2 regions of the Nonomuraea sp. NPDC050394 genome follow, and region 2 is predicted to be linked to the other one. Evidence: riboswitches for the same ligand, from Rfam matches in the RefSeq annotation. Region 2 holds a riboswitch; the other holds the start of a gene.

Region 1 (7,775 bases), on a different contig from region 2:
GCGAATGCGTCGGGTTCGCCACGGAGATCATCCACGCCGCCCACGGCACGGCGACCGCGCCCGGCCGCCGCCTGATCCCCTGACCCGGTCGCGGTACATTGTCCGGCATGCTGCTGGCCGAGCTCAGACAACAGATGTGCGAGTACGGCCGGCGCGCCGTCGACCAGGGCCTGGTCATCGGCTCATCCGGAAACCTGAGCGCCAGGGACGGCGACCTCGTCGCGGTGACCCCGTCCGGAGTCCAGCTCGACCGGCTGACGGCGGAGGCCTGCACAGTCGTCGACCTGGACGGGTACCTGGTGGAGGGAGACCTCCAGCCGTCGTCCGAGACCCCGATGCACCTCGCCGTCTACGCCACCACGTCGGCGCGGGCGATCGTGCACACGCACTCGGTCTTCGGGACGGTGGTGGCGACCACGATGACCGAACTGCCTCCGGTGCACTACAACGCGCTCATGCTGGGCGGGGTGGTGCGGGTGGCCGAGTACGCGACGTACGGGACGCCTGAGCTGGCGGCGAACGTCAGGCTGGCCATGGAGGGCAAACAGGCGGCACTGCTGGCCAACCATGGCGGGGTGACGATCGGCGCCACGTTGGAGCAGGCGTTCGAGGCTACCCGGCTGCTTGAGTGGCTGTGTGAGGTGTACGTGCGCGGGTTGTCGATCGGGAAGCCCACGGTGCTGACCGAGGACCAGTTGGCCGCGGTGATCGACCGCTCCTTCAACCCACCCACCTTCCCCCGCCGCACCCCCTGACCGCTCCCCCGAAGGACTCGGCGGCCAGGGCTTGGAGACCATCGGAAGGGAACCCGGAGGCGCGGGACCGGAAGACGCGAAGGGACGCGGGACCGGGAGGCGTGGGACCGGGTGACACAAGGCTCAGGGAGACCCCAGGCTCCGGGAGCTGCCGGGTGGGCGAGAGCTCGCGGGGCCTGGAGCTCAGGAAACCTGCGGGGTTGGACCCGGAAGGGCGACACCCCGGGAACCCCGAGGCCCCGGAGGGGCGCTGGTGGGGTTAGGTGAGGGCTTTTTCGGCCAGGCCGAGGGGGAGTCCGCCGGAGCCGGCCAAGCGGTCGTGGAAGGACTTGAGTGTGCCCTGGTAGGACTCCCTGATGCGGTCGATCTCGATCGCGCCCGTCAGGTACGACGGCGCCTGCGTGGGCCAGGCGCAGTACCGGTTGACCTCCCCCTGCGCCGTCCCCGGCGACAACGACGCCCGCGTGGCCATGAAGGTCTCGGCCTGTTCGATCGTCATGTCCCCGCAGTGCAGCGCCGTGTCCACGACGATGCGGGCGGCGCGGAAGATCCGGCAGTCCAGGTGGGCCAGTTCGGTGGCGGGCGTGTCGAAGTAGCCCTGCTCGTGCAGCATCTTCTCGACGTACAGGGCCCACCCCTCGGTGAAGTACGGCGTGCGGAACACCTTCCTGACCGTCCGGCGGCTCTCGGCGATGTGCGACAGGTGCCAGTGGTGCCCCGGGTAGGCCTCGTGAACGGCGATCGACGGCATCTGGGCGCGGGCGTTGGTGCGCAGGCGCTGGCGTATCTGCTCGTCGGTGAAGTCGTCGGGGGTGTAGGGCACGTAGAAGATGCCGGTGCGGGAGGTGCTGAGGGGCGGCGGGGCGAGGTAGTGGGCCACCGCGAGGATGGGGCGCGTGTACTCGGCCGAGGGCAGCACCTTGCACTCCTCCCCCTCGGGGAAGGTGACGAGGTCGCGGTCGCGGACGAATTCGCGGGCCCGCTGGGTCTCGGCCTCGTATTCGGCGCGCATGGCTTCGAGGGTGGGCGGATGGTCGTCCATGAGGGATTCCATGGCGGCGCGCCAGTCTTCGGTGCCGTTGACGCGCCGGGCCACCTCGCGCATGCGGGTGTCGAGGGCGGCCCATTCGTGTTCGCCCTTGGCGTGGAGGTCGGCGGCGCCGTACCCGAGGAGCTCGCGCTCGCGCAGGAGGACGGTGTAGAGCTGTTCGCCCATGCGCCAGGTGCCGCCGCACTCGAAGCCGTCGAGGAAGGTGACGAGCTGGTCGAAGGCGTCGGCGGCGGGTTCCGCGGCGGCGGCCAGCTTGGCGCGCAGGTCGGGGTCGTCGACCAGCGACGGCAGCGTGGAGGTGAGGAAGCGGCGGCCGGTGCGGGCCTGGCCGAGTCCGCGCTGGATGAGCAGCGGCGCGGCGATCGTGGGGTCGAGGTTGGCGCGGCAGTCGGCCAGGACGCCGGGAACCTCGGCCAGCCGGGAGACGGCGGCGGCGACCAGTTCGTGCTCGGGCTTGAGCTTCTGCTGGAACGGCGCGTTCAGGGAGGTGAACACGAGGGACACGTAGAAGGCGGGGTCGCGCCGCCATGCCGGCCACTGCGCCATGGCGACGGAGCCGCGCAGCTGCGACAGGACGAGGTCACGATCGATCGCGTCGTCGAGGGTCTGGGGCTCCAGCTCGGACAGGCGGGTGATCCAGCGGCGCTCTTCGTCTTCGACGGCGATCAGCGCGGCGGCGGAGAAGTCGCCGAGCGTGTGGTCGTATCCGTCGGCTCCGAGGTGGTTGGCGAGGATGGGGTTGTTGGTGAAGTACCAGGAGAGAAACTCGTCCACGGATCGCACCATATCCTGATGAAATGCCCCTACAGATCACCGGCGCGCTGGGTGACCCCGACCTGATCCGGCTGCCCTGGGAGACCCCTCTCGCCGAGTGGCCGCAGCACCATCTGGTCGACCTGCCCCGCGGCATCTCGCGGCACGTGGTCCGCTTCGCCCGCCTGTCCGGCAAGGTCTACGCGATCAAGGAGATCAGCGAGAGGTACGCCAAGCGCGAGTACCAGCTGCTTTGGGACCTGGCCAGGCTGGATGCCCCGTCGGTGGAGCCGGTCGCCTACGTCACCGGCCGCGACGAGGGCCTGGACGCCGCGCTGATCACCCGGCACCTGCAGTTCTCGCTGCCCTACCGGGCGGTGATGTCCGGCACGCTGCGCCCCGACACGCTGACCAGGCTGCTCGACGCGCTGGCCGTGCTGCTGGTGCGTCTGCATCTCAACGGCTTCTACTGGGGCGACTGCTCGCTGTCGAACACGCTTTTCCGCCGGGACGCCGGTGCGTTCGCCGCGTACCTGGTGGACGCCGAGACCGGCGAGATGCACCCGATGATCAGCGAGGGCCAGCGGCTGGCCGACATCGAGACCGCGCACGTCAACATCTTCGGCGAGATGCTCGACCTGGAGACCGGTGGCCTGCTGCACCCGTCGGTCGATCCGATGGAGACGGCCGAGGACATCGTCACCCGCTACCACCGGCTGTGGAGCGAGATCACCCAGGACGAGATCATCGAAGAGGTCGACTGGCACAAGGTCGAGCAGCGCATCCGGCGGCTCAACCTGCTCGGTTTCGACGTGGCCGAGATGATGGTGCGCCGCAAGGTCGGCACCGGGCGGCTGATCGTGCGGCCCAAGGTGGTCGACGCGGGACACCACCAGCGCCGCCTGCTCCGCCTGACCGGCCTGGACGTGGAGGAGAACCAGGCCCGCAGGCTGCTCAACGACCTGGACGGCTTCCGCGTCGCCAAGGGCCTGCGGCACGAGGACGAGGCGATCGTGGCGCACCGGTGGCTGGCCGAGGCCTTCCAGCCGACGATAGAGGCGATCCCGGCCGACCTGCGCCGCAAGCTCGACACGGCACAGGTGTTCCACGAGGTGCTCGACCACCGGTGGTACCTGTCGGAGGCGGCCGGCAGCGACGTGGGGCTGAGCGCGGCGGTGAAGTCGTACATCGACGAGGTGCTGATCCACAAGCCGGACGAGAAGGCACTGTTGCCGGACGAACCCACGATCTGAGGACGTCGCGCGGCCGCCGTGGGGGAACGGCCGCGCGACGCGGGTCACCCGGCCGTGTGTTTCGTGATCTCTTCCACGATCCGCGACCAGAGTGGCTTGGGCAGATCGTGCCCCATTCCGGGGAACGTGACCAGTCTTGCGCGCGGAATTGCCGCAGCGGTTGCGTGGCCGCCGGCGACCGGAATGAGCACGTCGTCCTCTCCGTGCAGGACAAGCGTGGGTACGGCCAGCCGAGCCAGCCTTTCGGTCCGGTCACCGGAGGCCAGAATGGCGGCCAATTGCCGGGCCGTTCCCGCCGGGTCGTGCGCCCGGTCATAGGCGAGCCCGGCCAGCCGGGCGATCCGCTCGGTGTCCAGGTCGTACCCGGGCGAGCCGATCACCCCCCAGGTCCGCTGGGCCAGCGCGATCGCGGCCGCGCGGTCGGGCGGCGGAGCCGACATCAGGGTCACGCTCGCCTCCGGCGTGGGCGGCGCGACCTGCGGTCCGGGCGTGGACATGATCGAGGTCAGCGTGCGCACCCGTCCGGGATGGTCGAGCGCGAGCTGCTGGGCGACCATGCCGCCCATCGACGCGCCGACGACGTGCGCGGCGGGCCAGCCGAGCGCGTCGATCAGCCCGGCCGCGTCCCGCGCCATGTCCGCCAGCAGGTACGGCGAAGCGGGCGATCCGAATTCCGGAACGCCCGCCTCGTGAAGATGCGTGGATTCACCGGCGTCGCGGTTGTCGAACCTGACGACGTGGTGGCCCTGCTCGGCGAGGAGCTCGCAGAACTCCTCGTCCCAGTGGATGAGCTGGGCGCCGAGGCCCATGATGAGCAGCAGCGGCCGTGCTTGTGGCGAGCCGAAGCTGTCGTAGACGATCTCGATGCCGTTGACGGCGGCGCGCTGACCCATGAGGAACAGAATCACATTCTGTTCCTCATGAGTAAAGAGGTCAGCGGTCGAACGCCTTGCGGATGCGGCCGCGGGCCAGGAACATGCCGCCACTCAGGAGGGCCAGGGCGCTGATGAGGGCGAGTCCGCCCACACCGTTCGACTCGGTCTCGCGGGTGGTGACCGCCGCGGCCAGCTCGGCCTTCGGCGCCTTGTCCCGCTCGGAGGCCTGTGCGGAAGTCTGCGCGGGGGCCTTCCCGGGCGCCTTCTCGGCGACCTGCGCGGGAGCGGCCGGGGTCTCGGGCCTCTCGTCCTTCTTCTCGGTCTTCTCCTCCGCGGTCACGACCGGGGGCGTGGCGGGCCTGGCGTCCTTGCGGGACCAGGCGCCGGTGGAGAAGGCGACGGGGTGGTTCTTCTTGCCCACGCCGGGGCCCCACTTGGTGATGACGTAGTCGATCTTGATGTGCCCCTGGCCGCCGACGCCGTCGACGGTCAGCGAGCTGGAGTTGAACTTGCCGCCGGTCAGCGAGGCGAAGGTCTTGGCGTCGAGGTCGAGCATGATGCCCCTGTTCGAGGGGACCCCGGGGCCGCGGTCGCCGACGAAGAACGGCTCCTTCTTGCCCTTGTAGATGACGTAGCCCTCGGTCAGGAGGGGCCAGCTCGGGCTGGCGGCCAGGCCCTTCTGCATGGGCTTGCCGGAGGCGGGAAGACCGGTGTCGCCGTTGCGGCCGGAGGCGTCGTCCCAGTAGTAGGAGGCGGTGGTGGAGCCCTTGAGAAGGGGCTTCTTCTCGGAGAAGTCATCCGCGTGTGCGGTTGCGCCGGTGCTGAGGGTGACCGCGCCGATGACGGCAACGGAGGCGAGCATGGTGAAAGAACGCATGCCAAAGCGGGAAGACATGAAGAAGAGAAGTCCTTTGTGCGGGGACGGGGAAATGCGCTCGTCAAAGCGGCGTAGCCGGGCACAAAGCCGAACGGACGCTACGCGGAAGCGCGGGGGGTAAGCCTGGGGAAGGGGCCGCTCAGTAGGCGGCGGGTGAAACTACGCGGAATGGGGGCTCATCGCGGTGGTGCATGAAAAGATCAGTCCTCTCCATCGCGCCTACCGGGTTAGCTGACGGGTTCGGGCGTGGAGATGCCCTACCGACGCGTACGTCGGATTCACCCCAAGGAACATTGGTTCCCCGGTTCCCGCGGGTACGGGATTCGGCGCCAGCCGGCCGCCTCTTCCTGATGAAGGGCCAGGTCGCCAGCTGGTAACGCTTAGGACTGTAAGTGCCAAAGAGAGCAAAAGCAAAACAATCGCCATGAAACGGGCGAAGATCTACCTAAGAAGGTCAAGAAAAAGGGGGGTACGGCCAAGCCGTACCCCCTCAGAACGCCGACTCAGCCGCCGCTCTTGCGCCGGAACGAACGCTTGCTGGCAGCAGGGCCGTGTGCGCCGTGGATCTTTGACTGATCCGTGCCCCTGCCACCCGCACCCGAGTCGGAGTGCTGATTGCGCTTACGCTCCAGGGCCTCCCGGAACTTGCGCTTCATCTCGTCCTCGGGAGTTTCGCTGACTTCCGGCTCCGGTGTTTCCGCCATGAGGACCTCCTGGTGTTGGGGACCACAACAGCTTCGCACGACGGCCGACCTGACGCGAAACCGGGCACCGCGTCAGCCCAGCCTGGCCAGTTCCTCCTCGGTGAGCTCCAGGTCGGCGGCGGCCAGCGAGTCGAGGATCGTCGCCGGGCGGCTGGAGCCGGGGATCGGGATCATCACCGGGCTCCTGGCCAGCTCCCATGCCAGGCAGACCCGCTGCGGGGAGACCCCGCGCTCGGCCGCGACCTCTCCGAAGGCGGCGTGTCGGCGGCCGAGCCGGCCGACGTGGTTCATGCCGCCCAGCGGCTCCCAGGGCAGGAACGCCACGCCGATCTCCTCGCAGACGTCCACCTCCGGCTCACTGCCGCGAAAGCTCGGCGAGTACTGGTTCTGCACGCTCACCAGCCGCCCGCCGAGGATCTCGTTGGCCTGCCTGATCTGGGCCGGGTTCGCGTTGGAGATCCCGGCCATCCGGATCTTCCCGGCGTCGAGCAGGTCCACGAGCGTGCCGATCGACTCCTCGTACGGCACCGCCGGGTCGGGCCGGTGATGCTGGTAAAGCCCGATCGACTCGACGCCCAGCGCCTTGAGCGAGCGGTCGCAGGCCCGCTTGAGGTACTCGGGCCGGCCGTCCACGTCCCAGCGCCCGCGTGGCCTGGTGTGCCCGCCCTTGGTGGCCACCAGCACCGCGTCCTTGTCGCCGCCCCAGCTCGCCAGCGCCTTGGCCACGATGCGCTCGTTGTGCCCGACCTCGGCCTCCGTGGGCGTGTAGGCGTCGGCGGTGTCGATCAGCGTGATCCCGGCGTCCAGGGCCGCGTGGATGGTCCTGATCGACTGCTCCTCGTCGGGCATGTGGCCCTCCACCGACATCGGCATCGCGCCGAGCCCGATGGCACTGACACTCATCTGACCGATCAGTCGTGTCTGCATGCGTCCATGGTCATACATTCCGGCCGCTGAGTCGCCGTGGTCACCGTGAACAGGCCGACCTTCTCCCGCCTGCTGACGACGTCGGCGTACCCGGCCTCGACGGCCCAGGTGTGCAGCTGCTCGGCCTGGCGGCACTTCATCACCCACAGCCGCCCGTCGCGGTTGGGCAGCACGTTGGCGATGAACTCCAGCTGCGGGTGGCGGGTCTGCGTGGTGAAGATCAGCACGCCGTCGTGGGCGAGCAGGTCGCGCAGCCTGGCCAGGGACTTCTTGATCGTCTCGTCGTCCAGGATCAGCTCGTACAGCCCGCTGACCACGATGATGTCGGCCGGCCGGTCCAGCGGCTCGGGGTCGAAGGCGTCGCCGCGCTCGTAGCGGATGTTCGCCAGGCCGCGCTCCTTGGCCAGTTCCCTGCCCCGGCGCAGGCCGTCGGCGGCCAGGTCACGGCAGACCACCTCGACCTCGGGCTGCTCCCTGGCGACGTCCTGCAGATAGCGGCCGGGCCCGGCGGCCACGTCGAGGATCAGCGCGCGGCCGGCCCTGGCGGAGACCTCGTCCCTGATGACCTCCTTGAGCAGGT
Region 2 (7,775 bases):
AGGAGCGTTCGCCCTGGAGGTCGTCGAAGTCGATGCGGCCCGTCTTGTGCATGCTGCTGCTGACAGTCACTACGCGGGGATCGGGACGCTCCAGCAGCCGGGGCAGCAGCAGGCCGGTGAGCGCGAAGTGCCCGAGGTGGTTGGTCCCGAACTGCATCTCGAACCCGTCCACGGTCTGCCGGTACGGCAGCGCCATCACACCCGCGTTGTTGACCAGCACGTCGAGCCCGCCGGTGTACGCGGCGGCGAACGCGCGGACCGAGGCCAGATCGGCCAGGTCAAGTTGCCTGACCTCCACCGAGGCGTGAGGAGCCGCCTTCTTCACCAGCTGGGCGGCGGCCTCGCCCTTGGCGACGTCCCGGCAGGCCAGCACGGTGGCGGCGCCGCGCCTGGCCAGCTCACCCGCGGCGATCATCCCGATGCCGCTGTTGGCTCCCGTCACCACGGCGGCCAGGCCTGACAGGTCGCCGATGTCCGCTGCGGTCCATCCCATGACGCCTCCACATGTGATCACCGTCACCCTAACCCGCCCACTCCCTCCCCGGTCATCAGACTCCGCGGGGACGGGACTTGAGGGTCCCGGGGAGCGCGACCCGCGGGCCGGGGCCGGGGCACGGGCGGGTTGCGGGCCAAGGTGTGGGGCGCGGGTGGGCCGGGGTGTGGGGCGCGGGCGGGGTTGCGGGCCAGGGCCGGGGCACGGGCGGGTTGCGGGCCAAGGTGTGGGGCGCGGGTGGGCCGGGGTGTGGGGCGCGGGCGGGTTGCGGCCAGGGCCTGGGGCACGGGCGGGTTGCGGGGGTTGCGCGTGCGGGGCCGTGGGAGGGGGCCGGCGGGGCGTCGTGGCGGTGGGGACCCCGTCCGACGTGCGCGGCGCCCGGCGATCGGCGCCCACCCACTGCGGCGGGAGGCGGGGGCGGGGGCTTGCCGTAACGGAGAGGCGCGGGGAAGGCGGGAGAGGGGCGTGCAGAGACGGGGCGGCGCGGGCGAGGGGGCGCGGGAGTGGTACGAACGCGAGGGGCGCGCCAGGGGGCCGCAGGGGCGGGGGCGCGGAGGAGAAGGGGAGAAGGGGAACGGCGCGCCCGGGGGGAGGGGGCGCGCCGTTCCTGGGGAGGGAGAGTGGGGGGAAGGAGGGGAAGGTCAGGCGGAGTAGTCGGGGTAGCCGTAGCCGACGACCTGGGAGGTGGGGCGGACGCGCTCCTCGACCTTGCCGTTGCCGGTGTTGCCCTCGACGGTGGTGATGGTGCCGTTGCCGTTGTCCTTGATGACGAACCCGACGTGGTTGATGGAGTCGAGGCTCTTGCTGCCGCTCCACGAGAAGAAGACGACGGCTCCGGGCTTCGCGCCGACGCCCCAGCGGTTGTTGTTCTTGAACCACTTGGCGTGGGTGACGGTGTAGGCGTCCCAGCCGACGGTGGTGCGGGCGCCGGTCTCCTCGCCGACCCAGCTGACGAACATGGCGCACCATGCGGCGTTCAGGTAGGCCTGGCGGTTGCCGCCGTCGCGCTTGATGGTCTCGGCGGCGCGGGGGGAGGACATGTACCACTTCTGGAACTTGGTGCCGCCGCCCCTGGAGTCCTCGCGGGTGCCGATCTGCTTCTTGGCCAGCGAGAGGACCTGGGCCGCGGTGGGCTTCGGCCTGTCGCTGCCGGCCTTCTTGCCGGGCTCGGCCTGGACGACGGTTTCCGGGACGCCCTTCGCGGCGGCGGCGGACGCGGCGTGCGTCTCGGCCTGGGCGGGGTGTGTCGCGAACGCCGCGGTGGCGGCGATGGTCACGCCGAGAGCGGCGCGGGTGAGGTCGATCTTGGGGGCACGGGTAAGACGATGCTTCGCCATCGGGTGGGGTGACTCCTTGCTTCCATGCCGCTTACCGGGTTAGCTGACGGGTTCGGGCATGGAAGCTGCCCTACGGCGCGAGGCGCCGATTCACCCCAAAGGACCTGGGTCCCCGGTTCCGCGAGGGTGCGGATTCAGCGGTCACAGGCAAAGCCTGTGATGTGTGTGCGATGGTCTGGCAACGAACGGGTAGCCCGGACGTATGCCTTGGATGACCTGAAGGTAATACATGGGGCAAGGGGATTACAAACTCATAAATGACGATCTAAGGCTTGGTGCGGCCAAAAGGCCGCACCAGCCGGTCATCCCATCCAGTTAAAATTTGCCGGATCAGGTCCCAGACGGGTGCCGTTGTTGAGGGCTCCCATGGCAGCCATGTCCTCCGGGTCGAGCGTGAAGCCGAAGACCTGGATGTTCTCCTTGATCCGCGCCGGCGTGACCGATTTGGGGATCACCACGTTGCCGAGCTGGATGTGCCAGCGGAGCACGATCTGGGCGGGCGATTTGCCGTGTTTTCCGGCCAATGTGGCGAGCGCGGGGTCGTTCAGCAGGCCCTTGCCCTGGCCCAGCGGGCTCCACGCCTCGGTGAGGATTCCGTTGGCCTCGTGGAAGGCGCGCAGCTCGATCTGGGGGAAGTTCGGGTGCAGTTCGATCTGGTTGATCGAGGGGGTGATCTCGGCCTCGTCGATGAGCCTGGTGAGGTGCTCCACGCCGAAGTTCGATACGCCGATCGCGCGCGCCCGGCCGTTTCGGTAGATCTTTTCCAGGGACTTCCATGCCTGGAGGTATTTGTCCTGATCCGGAACCGGCCAGTGGATGAGGTAGAGGTCGACGTAGTCGAGGCCCAGGCGGGCCAGGCTCTCCTCGAACGCCTCTTCGGCGCGGCTGTGGTCGGCGTTCCAGAGCTTGGTCGTGATGAACACCTTCTCCCGTGGCAGCCCCGACTCCCGGAAGGCGCGGCCGACCCCGTCCTCGTTGTAGTAGAGCCTGGCGGTGTCGATATGGCGGTACCCCGCCTGAAACGCGGTGGCGACCGCGCGTTCGGCCTCGTCGTCGGGCACCTGCCAGACTCCGAAGCCGAGCTGCGGGATCTGCACACCGTCGGTGTTGAGCAGCAGCGAGTTCATGCGACCCATTGTTCACATGGCGTTCCCTGCGGCTTAAGGCGACCGGGCTAGCTTGAACCCGTCGTGAAGAAGCAATGGGCTTGGGTGGAATCGCCGCTCCAGATGCTCTGCGCCGTCGAGGCCCACCACGCCGGGCTGCTCGGTGAGCGCACGGTCATCGTGCCGAGGGCGCGTCAGCGCGCACTCGTGGCCACCCGTCGCGAGCTGGCCGGGCTCGACCTGCCCGACGGGCTTGAGCTGGCCAGGCCGAGCGAGGAGATGCCGCGGCCGGTCCAGGTGGTCGGTGACGCCTTCTCCGGGCGGGTGCAGCTGCGCTGGCTGACCTCGCGGCCCGGCCGCATCGTCATCGTGGACGACGGGCTGGCCACGCTCCGGCTGCTTGAACTGCTGGCCGCGGGGCCGTATCGGGCGCTGCTGAGGGCCAGGCACAAGGCGGGACTGCCGCGCAGGGTCCTCGGGACGGCGGCGGCGCTCAGGCTGGCCGCCTCCAGCACCGCGGTGTTCACCGCGCTGCCCGTCAAGGACGACCTCGCCGGCGCCGTGCGCGAGCGCGGCATCGACCTCGTCTCCCACGACTTCGGCTGGCTGCGCGCGCAGCCCCTGCGCTCGCCCGGCCCGGTGGAGCGCACGGTCGTGCTCGGCACCTCGCTGGTCCGCAACGGGCTCGTGCACCGCGAGCGCTACCTGCGCTGGCTGACGGAACTGGCCGCCAGCGAGCCCCTCGCCTACTTCCCCCACCGCCGCGAGGACCCCGTCGACCTCGCCGTCATCAGCGAACGGCCCGGCATCACCGTGCACGACGCCGGCGTGCCCGCCGAACTCACACTTCGCGGCCTGGACGCGAGCCAGCGCGTCCTGAGCCTGCCCTCGACCGCCATCACCTCGCTGCGCGTGCTGCTCGGCACCCGCGGGGTCGCGGTCGAACCGGTCGAGGTGCCGGACGACTGGTGGACCAGCCGGGCGGCCCCGGCGCTACGCTCACATCTGACGGGGGTTGCCGGGTGAGGATCCTGGCCGTTGCCGACTCTGACTCGTATCTGAAGTGGGCGGCCTGCCTGCTCGCCGACCTGCCCGGGGGCTGGGAGCGCGATCTCGCGGTGGTCCGCACGCCGATCGTGCCCTCGCCGCTGCAGATCGCCGCCGCCGTCGGCGACGGTCCCCTGCCGCCGGTGCTGTCGGCGCGGTCATTGCGGCGTATGGCGCAGCGGACCAGACCCGACGCGATCGTGGTGGCGTGCACGGGCCCGGTGGTGGACGTGCTGGTCGCCGAGGTGCTCGACGAGCTGCGGCCCCGGCCCGTCTTCGTCACCGGACTGCCCGGCATCTCGGTGCCCGCCACCGACAAGGCCTGGCTGTTCCGCAGCGGGTGCGACCTGTTCGTCGTGCACAGCGAGCGGGAGGCGGCCGAGTTCGGCGAAGTGGCCGGCCGGCTCGGCGGAGGGGGGCGGGTGGGTCTTGCCCGCCTGCCGTTCCTACGCGTCCCGGAGGACGGGGCCCGCTTCGAGCCCGACGGGCGCGAGCGCGACCGGGTGGTCTTCGCCACGCAGGCCAAGGTGCCGCGTGGCCGTGAGGAGCGCGAGGAGGTGCTGCTGGCCCTGGCCAAGCTGGCCGAGCGCCGCCCCGACCTGGACGTCGTGGTCAAGCTGCGCGCCCTGGACGGCGAGCGGCAGACCCACAACGAGCGCCACCCCTATCAGCGGCTCTGGCAAGAACTCGGCGAGCCGGGACGGCTGCGCTTCGCCGCCGGTTCGATGGACGAGCACCTGGCGGTGGCGGCGGGGTTCGTGACGGTGAGCTCGACCGCGGCGCTGGAGGCGATCGCCCGGGACGTGCCGTCGCTGGTGCTGGAGGACTTCGGCGTCAGCGCCGAGATGATCAACGTGGTCTTCACCGGCAGCGGGCTGCTGGGCACGCTCGACGACCTGGCCGACGGAGCCTTCCGCGAGGCGCGGGGGGCGTGGCGGGCGGCGAACTACTTCCACCCGGCCGAGGCGGGGACCTGGGTCGGGCTGCTGGACGAGCTGCTGGCGGGCCCTCGCGAGCCGGCCCGTTCGCTGCTTGACGGCGCCGAGCACCTGGCCGCCCGGCGCCGGGCGCGGCTGCGGGTGGAGGTGCCGCCCGAGGTGCTGCGCATCGGCTACCGCACCAAGCGCAGGCTCTCCCGCGCCCTGCGCACCGGCTGACCAACCGCGCACCCGCCCTCAGACGCGCACACGCCCTCGAACGTCCGGAACGCACCCTCCTAAGACCGCTCCTCCCGCGACCTTGTGGAGGTGGGCTCCTTCCGAGAAGCTGCGGGGGCGCCTAAGAGCGTGCTTGGGAGCCTCAAAGGCAAGCGCTAGCTTGGGTCGAGGTGTGGCCGGAGCACGTCCAGGTGCTCCGGGCGGCCCGCGGCGATCACGTTCGAGCGGTAGAGACCCACGGCGTCGGGACGGTCGAAGTAGGCGCGCTCGCACGGCACCAGCGTGTTGTGCAGCTCGTCGATCAGATAGACCCGGGGATAGTGCGCGTAGACGAGGTCGAGCAGTTCGCCGGTGTCGCAGCCGCAGTTGGCCTGCAGCTCCGGATGCAGCTCGAACAGCAGCGCCGGGCGCGCGGCGAGCGTGGCCCGCGCGCCCTTGAGCACGAAGCCCTCATAGCCCTCGACGTCGATCTTGATCAGGTCGGCGGTCCGGCCGTCGAGGTAGGCGTCGAGCGTGGTCATCGCGACCGTCACCGACCTGCCGCCGGGACCGGCGTTGCGGACGTCGGCCGAGTGCTTGCCGGACTGCTCCGCCGACAGGTGCAGCTCAAGGGACCCGGCTTCCGCGCCCACGGCCGTCCCGGCCACCTCGACCCGCTCGCCCAGCCCGTTGCGTTCGACGTTGGCGCGCAGGTGGCCGAGGTTCTCCGGCACCGGCTCGAAGGCGATCAGCCGCCCGGACGGCATCCGGGCGCCGCCCGCGCAGGCGTAGACACCGATGTTGGCGCCGACGTCGGCCACCAGCCCGCCGAGCGCGGCCAGGTCCTCGAAGAGCGAGACCTCGAACTCCTCGTAGTAGCCGCCCGAGATCGACGGCATGATCGTGTTGTCCCACGCGGGCCCGGTCAGGCGTACCCCGCGGTAGGCCACGACGGCGCCCGGGGCCACGCCCATGCGGAAGACGCGATGGTAGACGACGTTGACCAGCGGCAGCCTGCGCACGCTGCGTCCACGCAGCAGCACCCTGGCCAGCCGGCTGCGGTTGGCGGCGCGGGCGGCACGCATCGTGGTGACGGCGAGCCTGTGCCTCAACTTGCCGATCATGACTCCACCCTGTCACGGAGCCGGGGCGGATGTCAGGAGATCTCAGGACAGGGCTCGGCTCAGCTTCTTCTTGAGCCGCGACAGCGGGCTCGGCTGCTCCGAGCCGGGCAGCAGGCCGACGGCGGAAAGGCGCTGCTTCTTGAAGTAGCGGCCGCTGCCGTGGGCCTCGATGAACGCCGCCGCCCCGGAACGCAGCTCGGGGTGCGACTCGGGCTGCATGCAGTACCCGACCGCGCGGACCACCTCTTCCACCGGCGGCCGCCCGTCGCACAGCAGCGCGTCCACGATCGTGGCGGGGATGCGGTTGCTGTTCTCGTACGGCGACAGCCGTTCCAGCACCAGCTCGGTCCCGAACGCGGCGGCCGGCAGCCCGTAGAAGTGCCGGGCGCTGACCAGCCCGGTCGAGAAACAGCCCACGACCAGCTCCGGCCGCAGAGCCGCGAAGCACACCTCGGCCGGCACGCTCTCGTCGGCCACCGACAGCTTCACCCCCAGCGGCTCGGCCGCGGCTCGCAGCAGCCGGGCGTGCCGGCGTCCCGCCGCCGGGTGCGGCTTGAACACGACGCTGGAGTAGCCGAGGTCGGCCAGGGCGCGCAGCATCGACTCGTGCAGCGACGCCTCCTCCTGCGGCGTGAGGATCTCCAGCGCCGACAGGTACTGGCCCAGGATCATCGCCTGACCGGCCAGCATGTCGGGGGCGGTCGCGGCCACCTCGGTGACGACCCGCAGGAACGCGTCGTCGGAAATGGTCGAGGCGGCCACGCCGTACTCGCTGAGCAGCATGGGCGACAGGCCCGGCAGCAGGTCGAGGTGGAGCAGGCGGGTGACGCGGCGGAAGATCTCGGCGGGCAGCGGGTCGCGGGTGGGGCCGTAGCTCATCAGGCCGTCGGCGTAGACGGTGATGGGGCAGTCGCGCACCAGACCGGCGATCGTGCGCGCGGGCGGCACCGCGATCGACTCCAGCACCAGCTCGTCGACCCGGTCCAGCTTGAGGTGCGTGCGCAGCAGCCGTTCCAGCATCGGCACCTCGATGACGCGGGCCTTCCACGCCGACGGGTGCAGCGGCGCGATCAGCTCGTTCCACGACACCACCTCGTCGAAGCGCGAGCGCAGCACCGCGAAACCGGGCGTACGGTCCAGCGGCAGCGAGACCTCGGGCACCGCGGCGTTGTTCGACACCAGCAGCGTCCTCCGGCCCTCGTGCGGGCCGAAGGCGCCCTCGTCGATCGCCGCGGCCAGCGACATCGCGCCGTAGAGCGTGGAGGCGTAGAACACCTGCGTCATGCCAGCTCCTCCCGGTCCCGGCGCAGGCGCACGGCCTTGCCGGGCAGGTCGGGGACGAGCGCGCGCAGCACTTCCTCGCGCTCGACGGACATCCGCGCGACCGAGTCGGCCACGAGGTCGGCGGGCAGGCCGCGCACCATGGCGGCCCCGCGCTCGGTGAAGCGGGCCCGCAGCTCCGGAGTGAAGCGGCCAGCCAGCTCCAGGTGGTGAGCGAGCAGGGCGCAGAAGTTGCGCACCGCCTTGCTCAG

The links. Region 2 has a riboswitch for cyclic di-AMP ahead of ACIBKY_RS11810 (CHAP domain-containing protein). Riboswitches for the same ligand answer to the same signal wherever they lie in the genome.
Region 1: it holds a riboswitch for cyclic di-AMP, as region 2 does, so the genes downstream of both, ACIBKY_RS31355 (hypothetical protein) here and ACIBKY_RS11810 (CHAP domain-containing protein) in region 2, are expected to answer to the same signal.

The regions. Positions count from the first base shown of each region.
Region 1 is NZ_JBITIO010000009.1:9,182-16,956, reverse strand. It holds gene ACIBKY_RS31380 (Clp protease N-terminal domain-containing protein) at 1-83, shown strand, start outside; gene ACIBKY_RS31375 (class II aldolase/adducin family protein) at 108-755, shown strand; gene ACIBKY_RS31370 (DUF885 domain-containing protein) at 1,015-2,580, opposite strand; gene ACIBKY_RS31365 (DUF4032 domain-containing protein) at 2,604-3,812, shown strand; gene ACIBKY_RS31360 (alpha/beta fold hydrolase) at 3,857-4,720, opposite strand; gene ACIBKY_RS31355 (hypothetical protein) at 4,746-5,549, opposite strand; cyclic di-AMP (ydaO/yuaA leader) riboswitch at 5,766-5,903, opposite strand; gene ACIBKY_RS31350 (DUF5302 domain-containing protein) at 6,068-6,268, opposite strand; gene ACIBKY_RS31345 (aldo/keto reductase) at 6,341-7,195, opposite strand; gene ACIBKY_RS31340 (class I SAM-dependent methyltransferase family protein) at 7,180-7,775, opposite strand, start outside.
Region 2 is NZ_JBITIO010000002.1:811,509-819,283, reverse strand. It holds gene ACIBKY_RS11815 (oxidoreductase) at 1-493, opposite strand, end outside; gene ACIBKY_RS11810 (CHAP domain-containing protein) at 1,135-1,830, opposite strand; cyclic di-AMP (ydaO/yuaA leader) riboswitch at 1,844-1,980, opposite strand; gene ACIBKY_RS11805 (aldo/keto reductase) at 2,133-2,957, opposite strand; gene ACIBKY_RS11800 (hypothetical protein) at 3,042-3,962, shown strand; gene ACIBKY_RS11795 (DUF6716 putative glycosyltransferase) at 3,959-5,140, shown strand; gene ACIBKY_RS11790 (FkbM family methyltransferase) at 5,296-6,243, opposite strand; gene ACIBKY_RS11785 (polysialyltransferase family glycosyltransferase) at 6,286-7,527, opposite strand; gene ACIBKY_RS11780 (glycosyltransferase family 2 protein) at 7,524-7,775, opposite strand, start outside.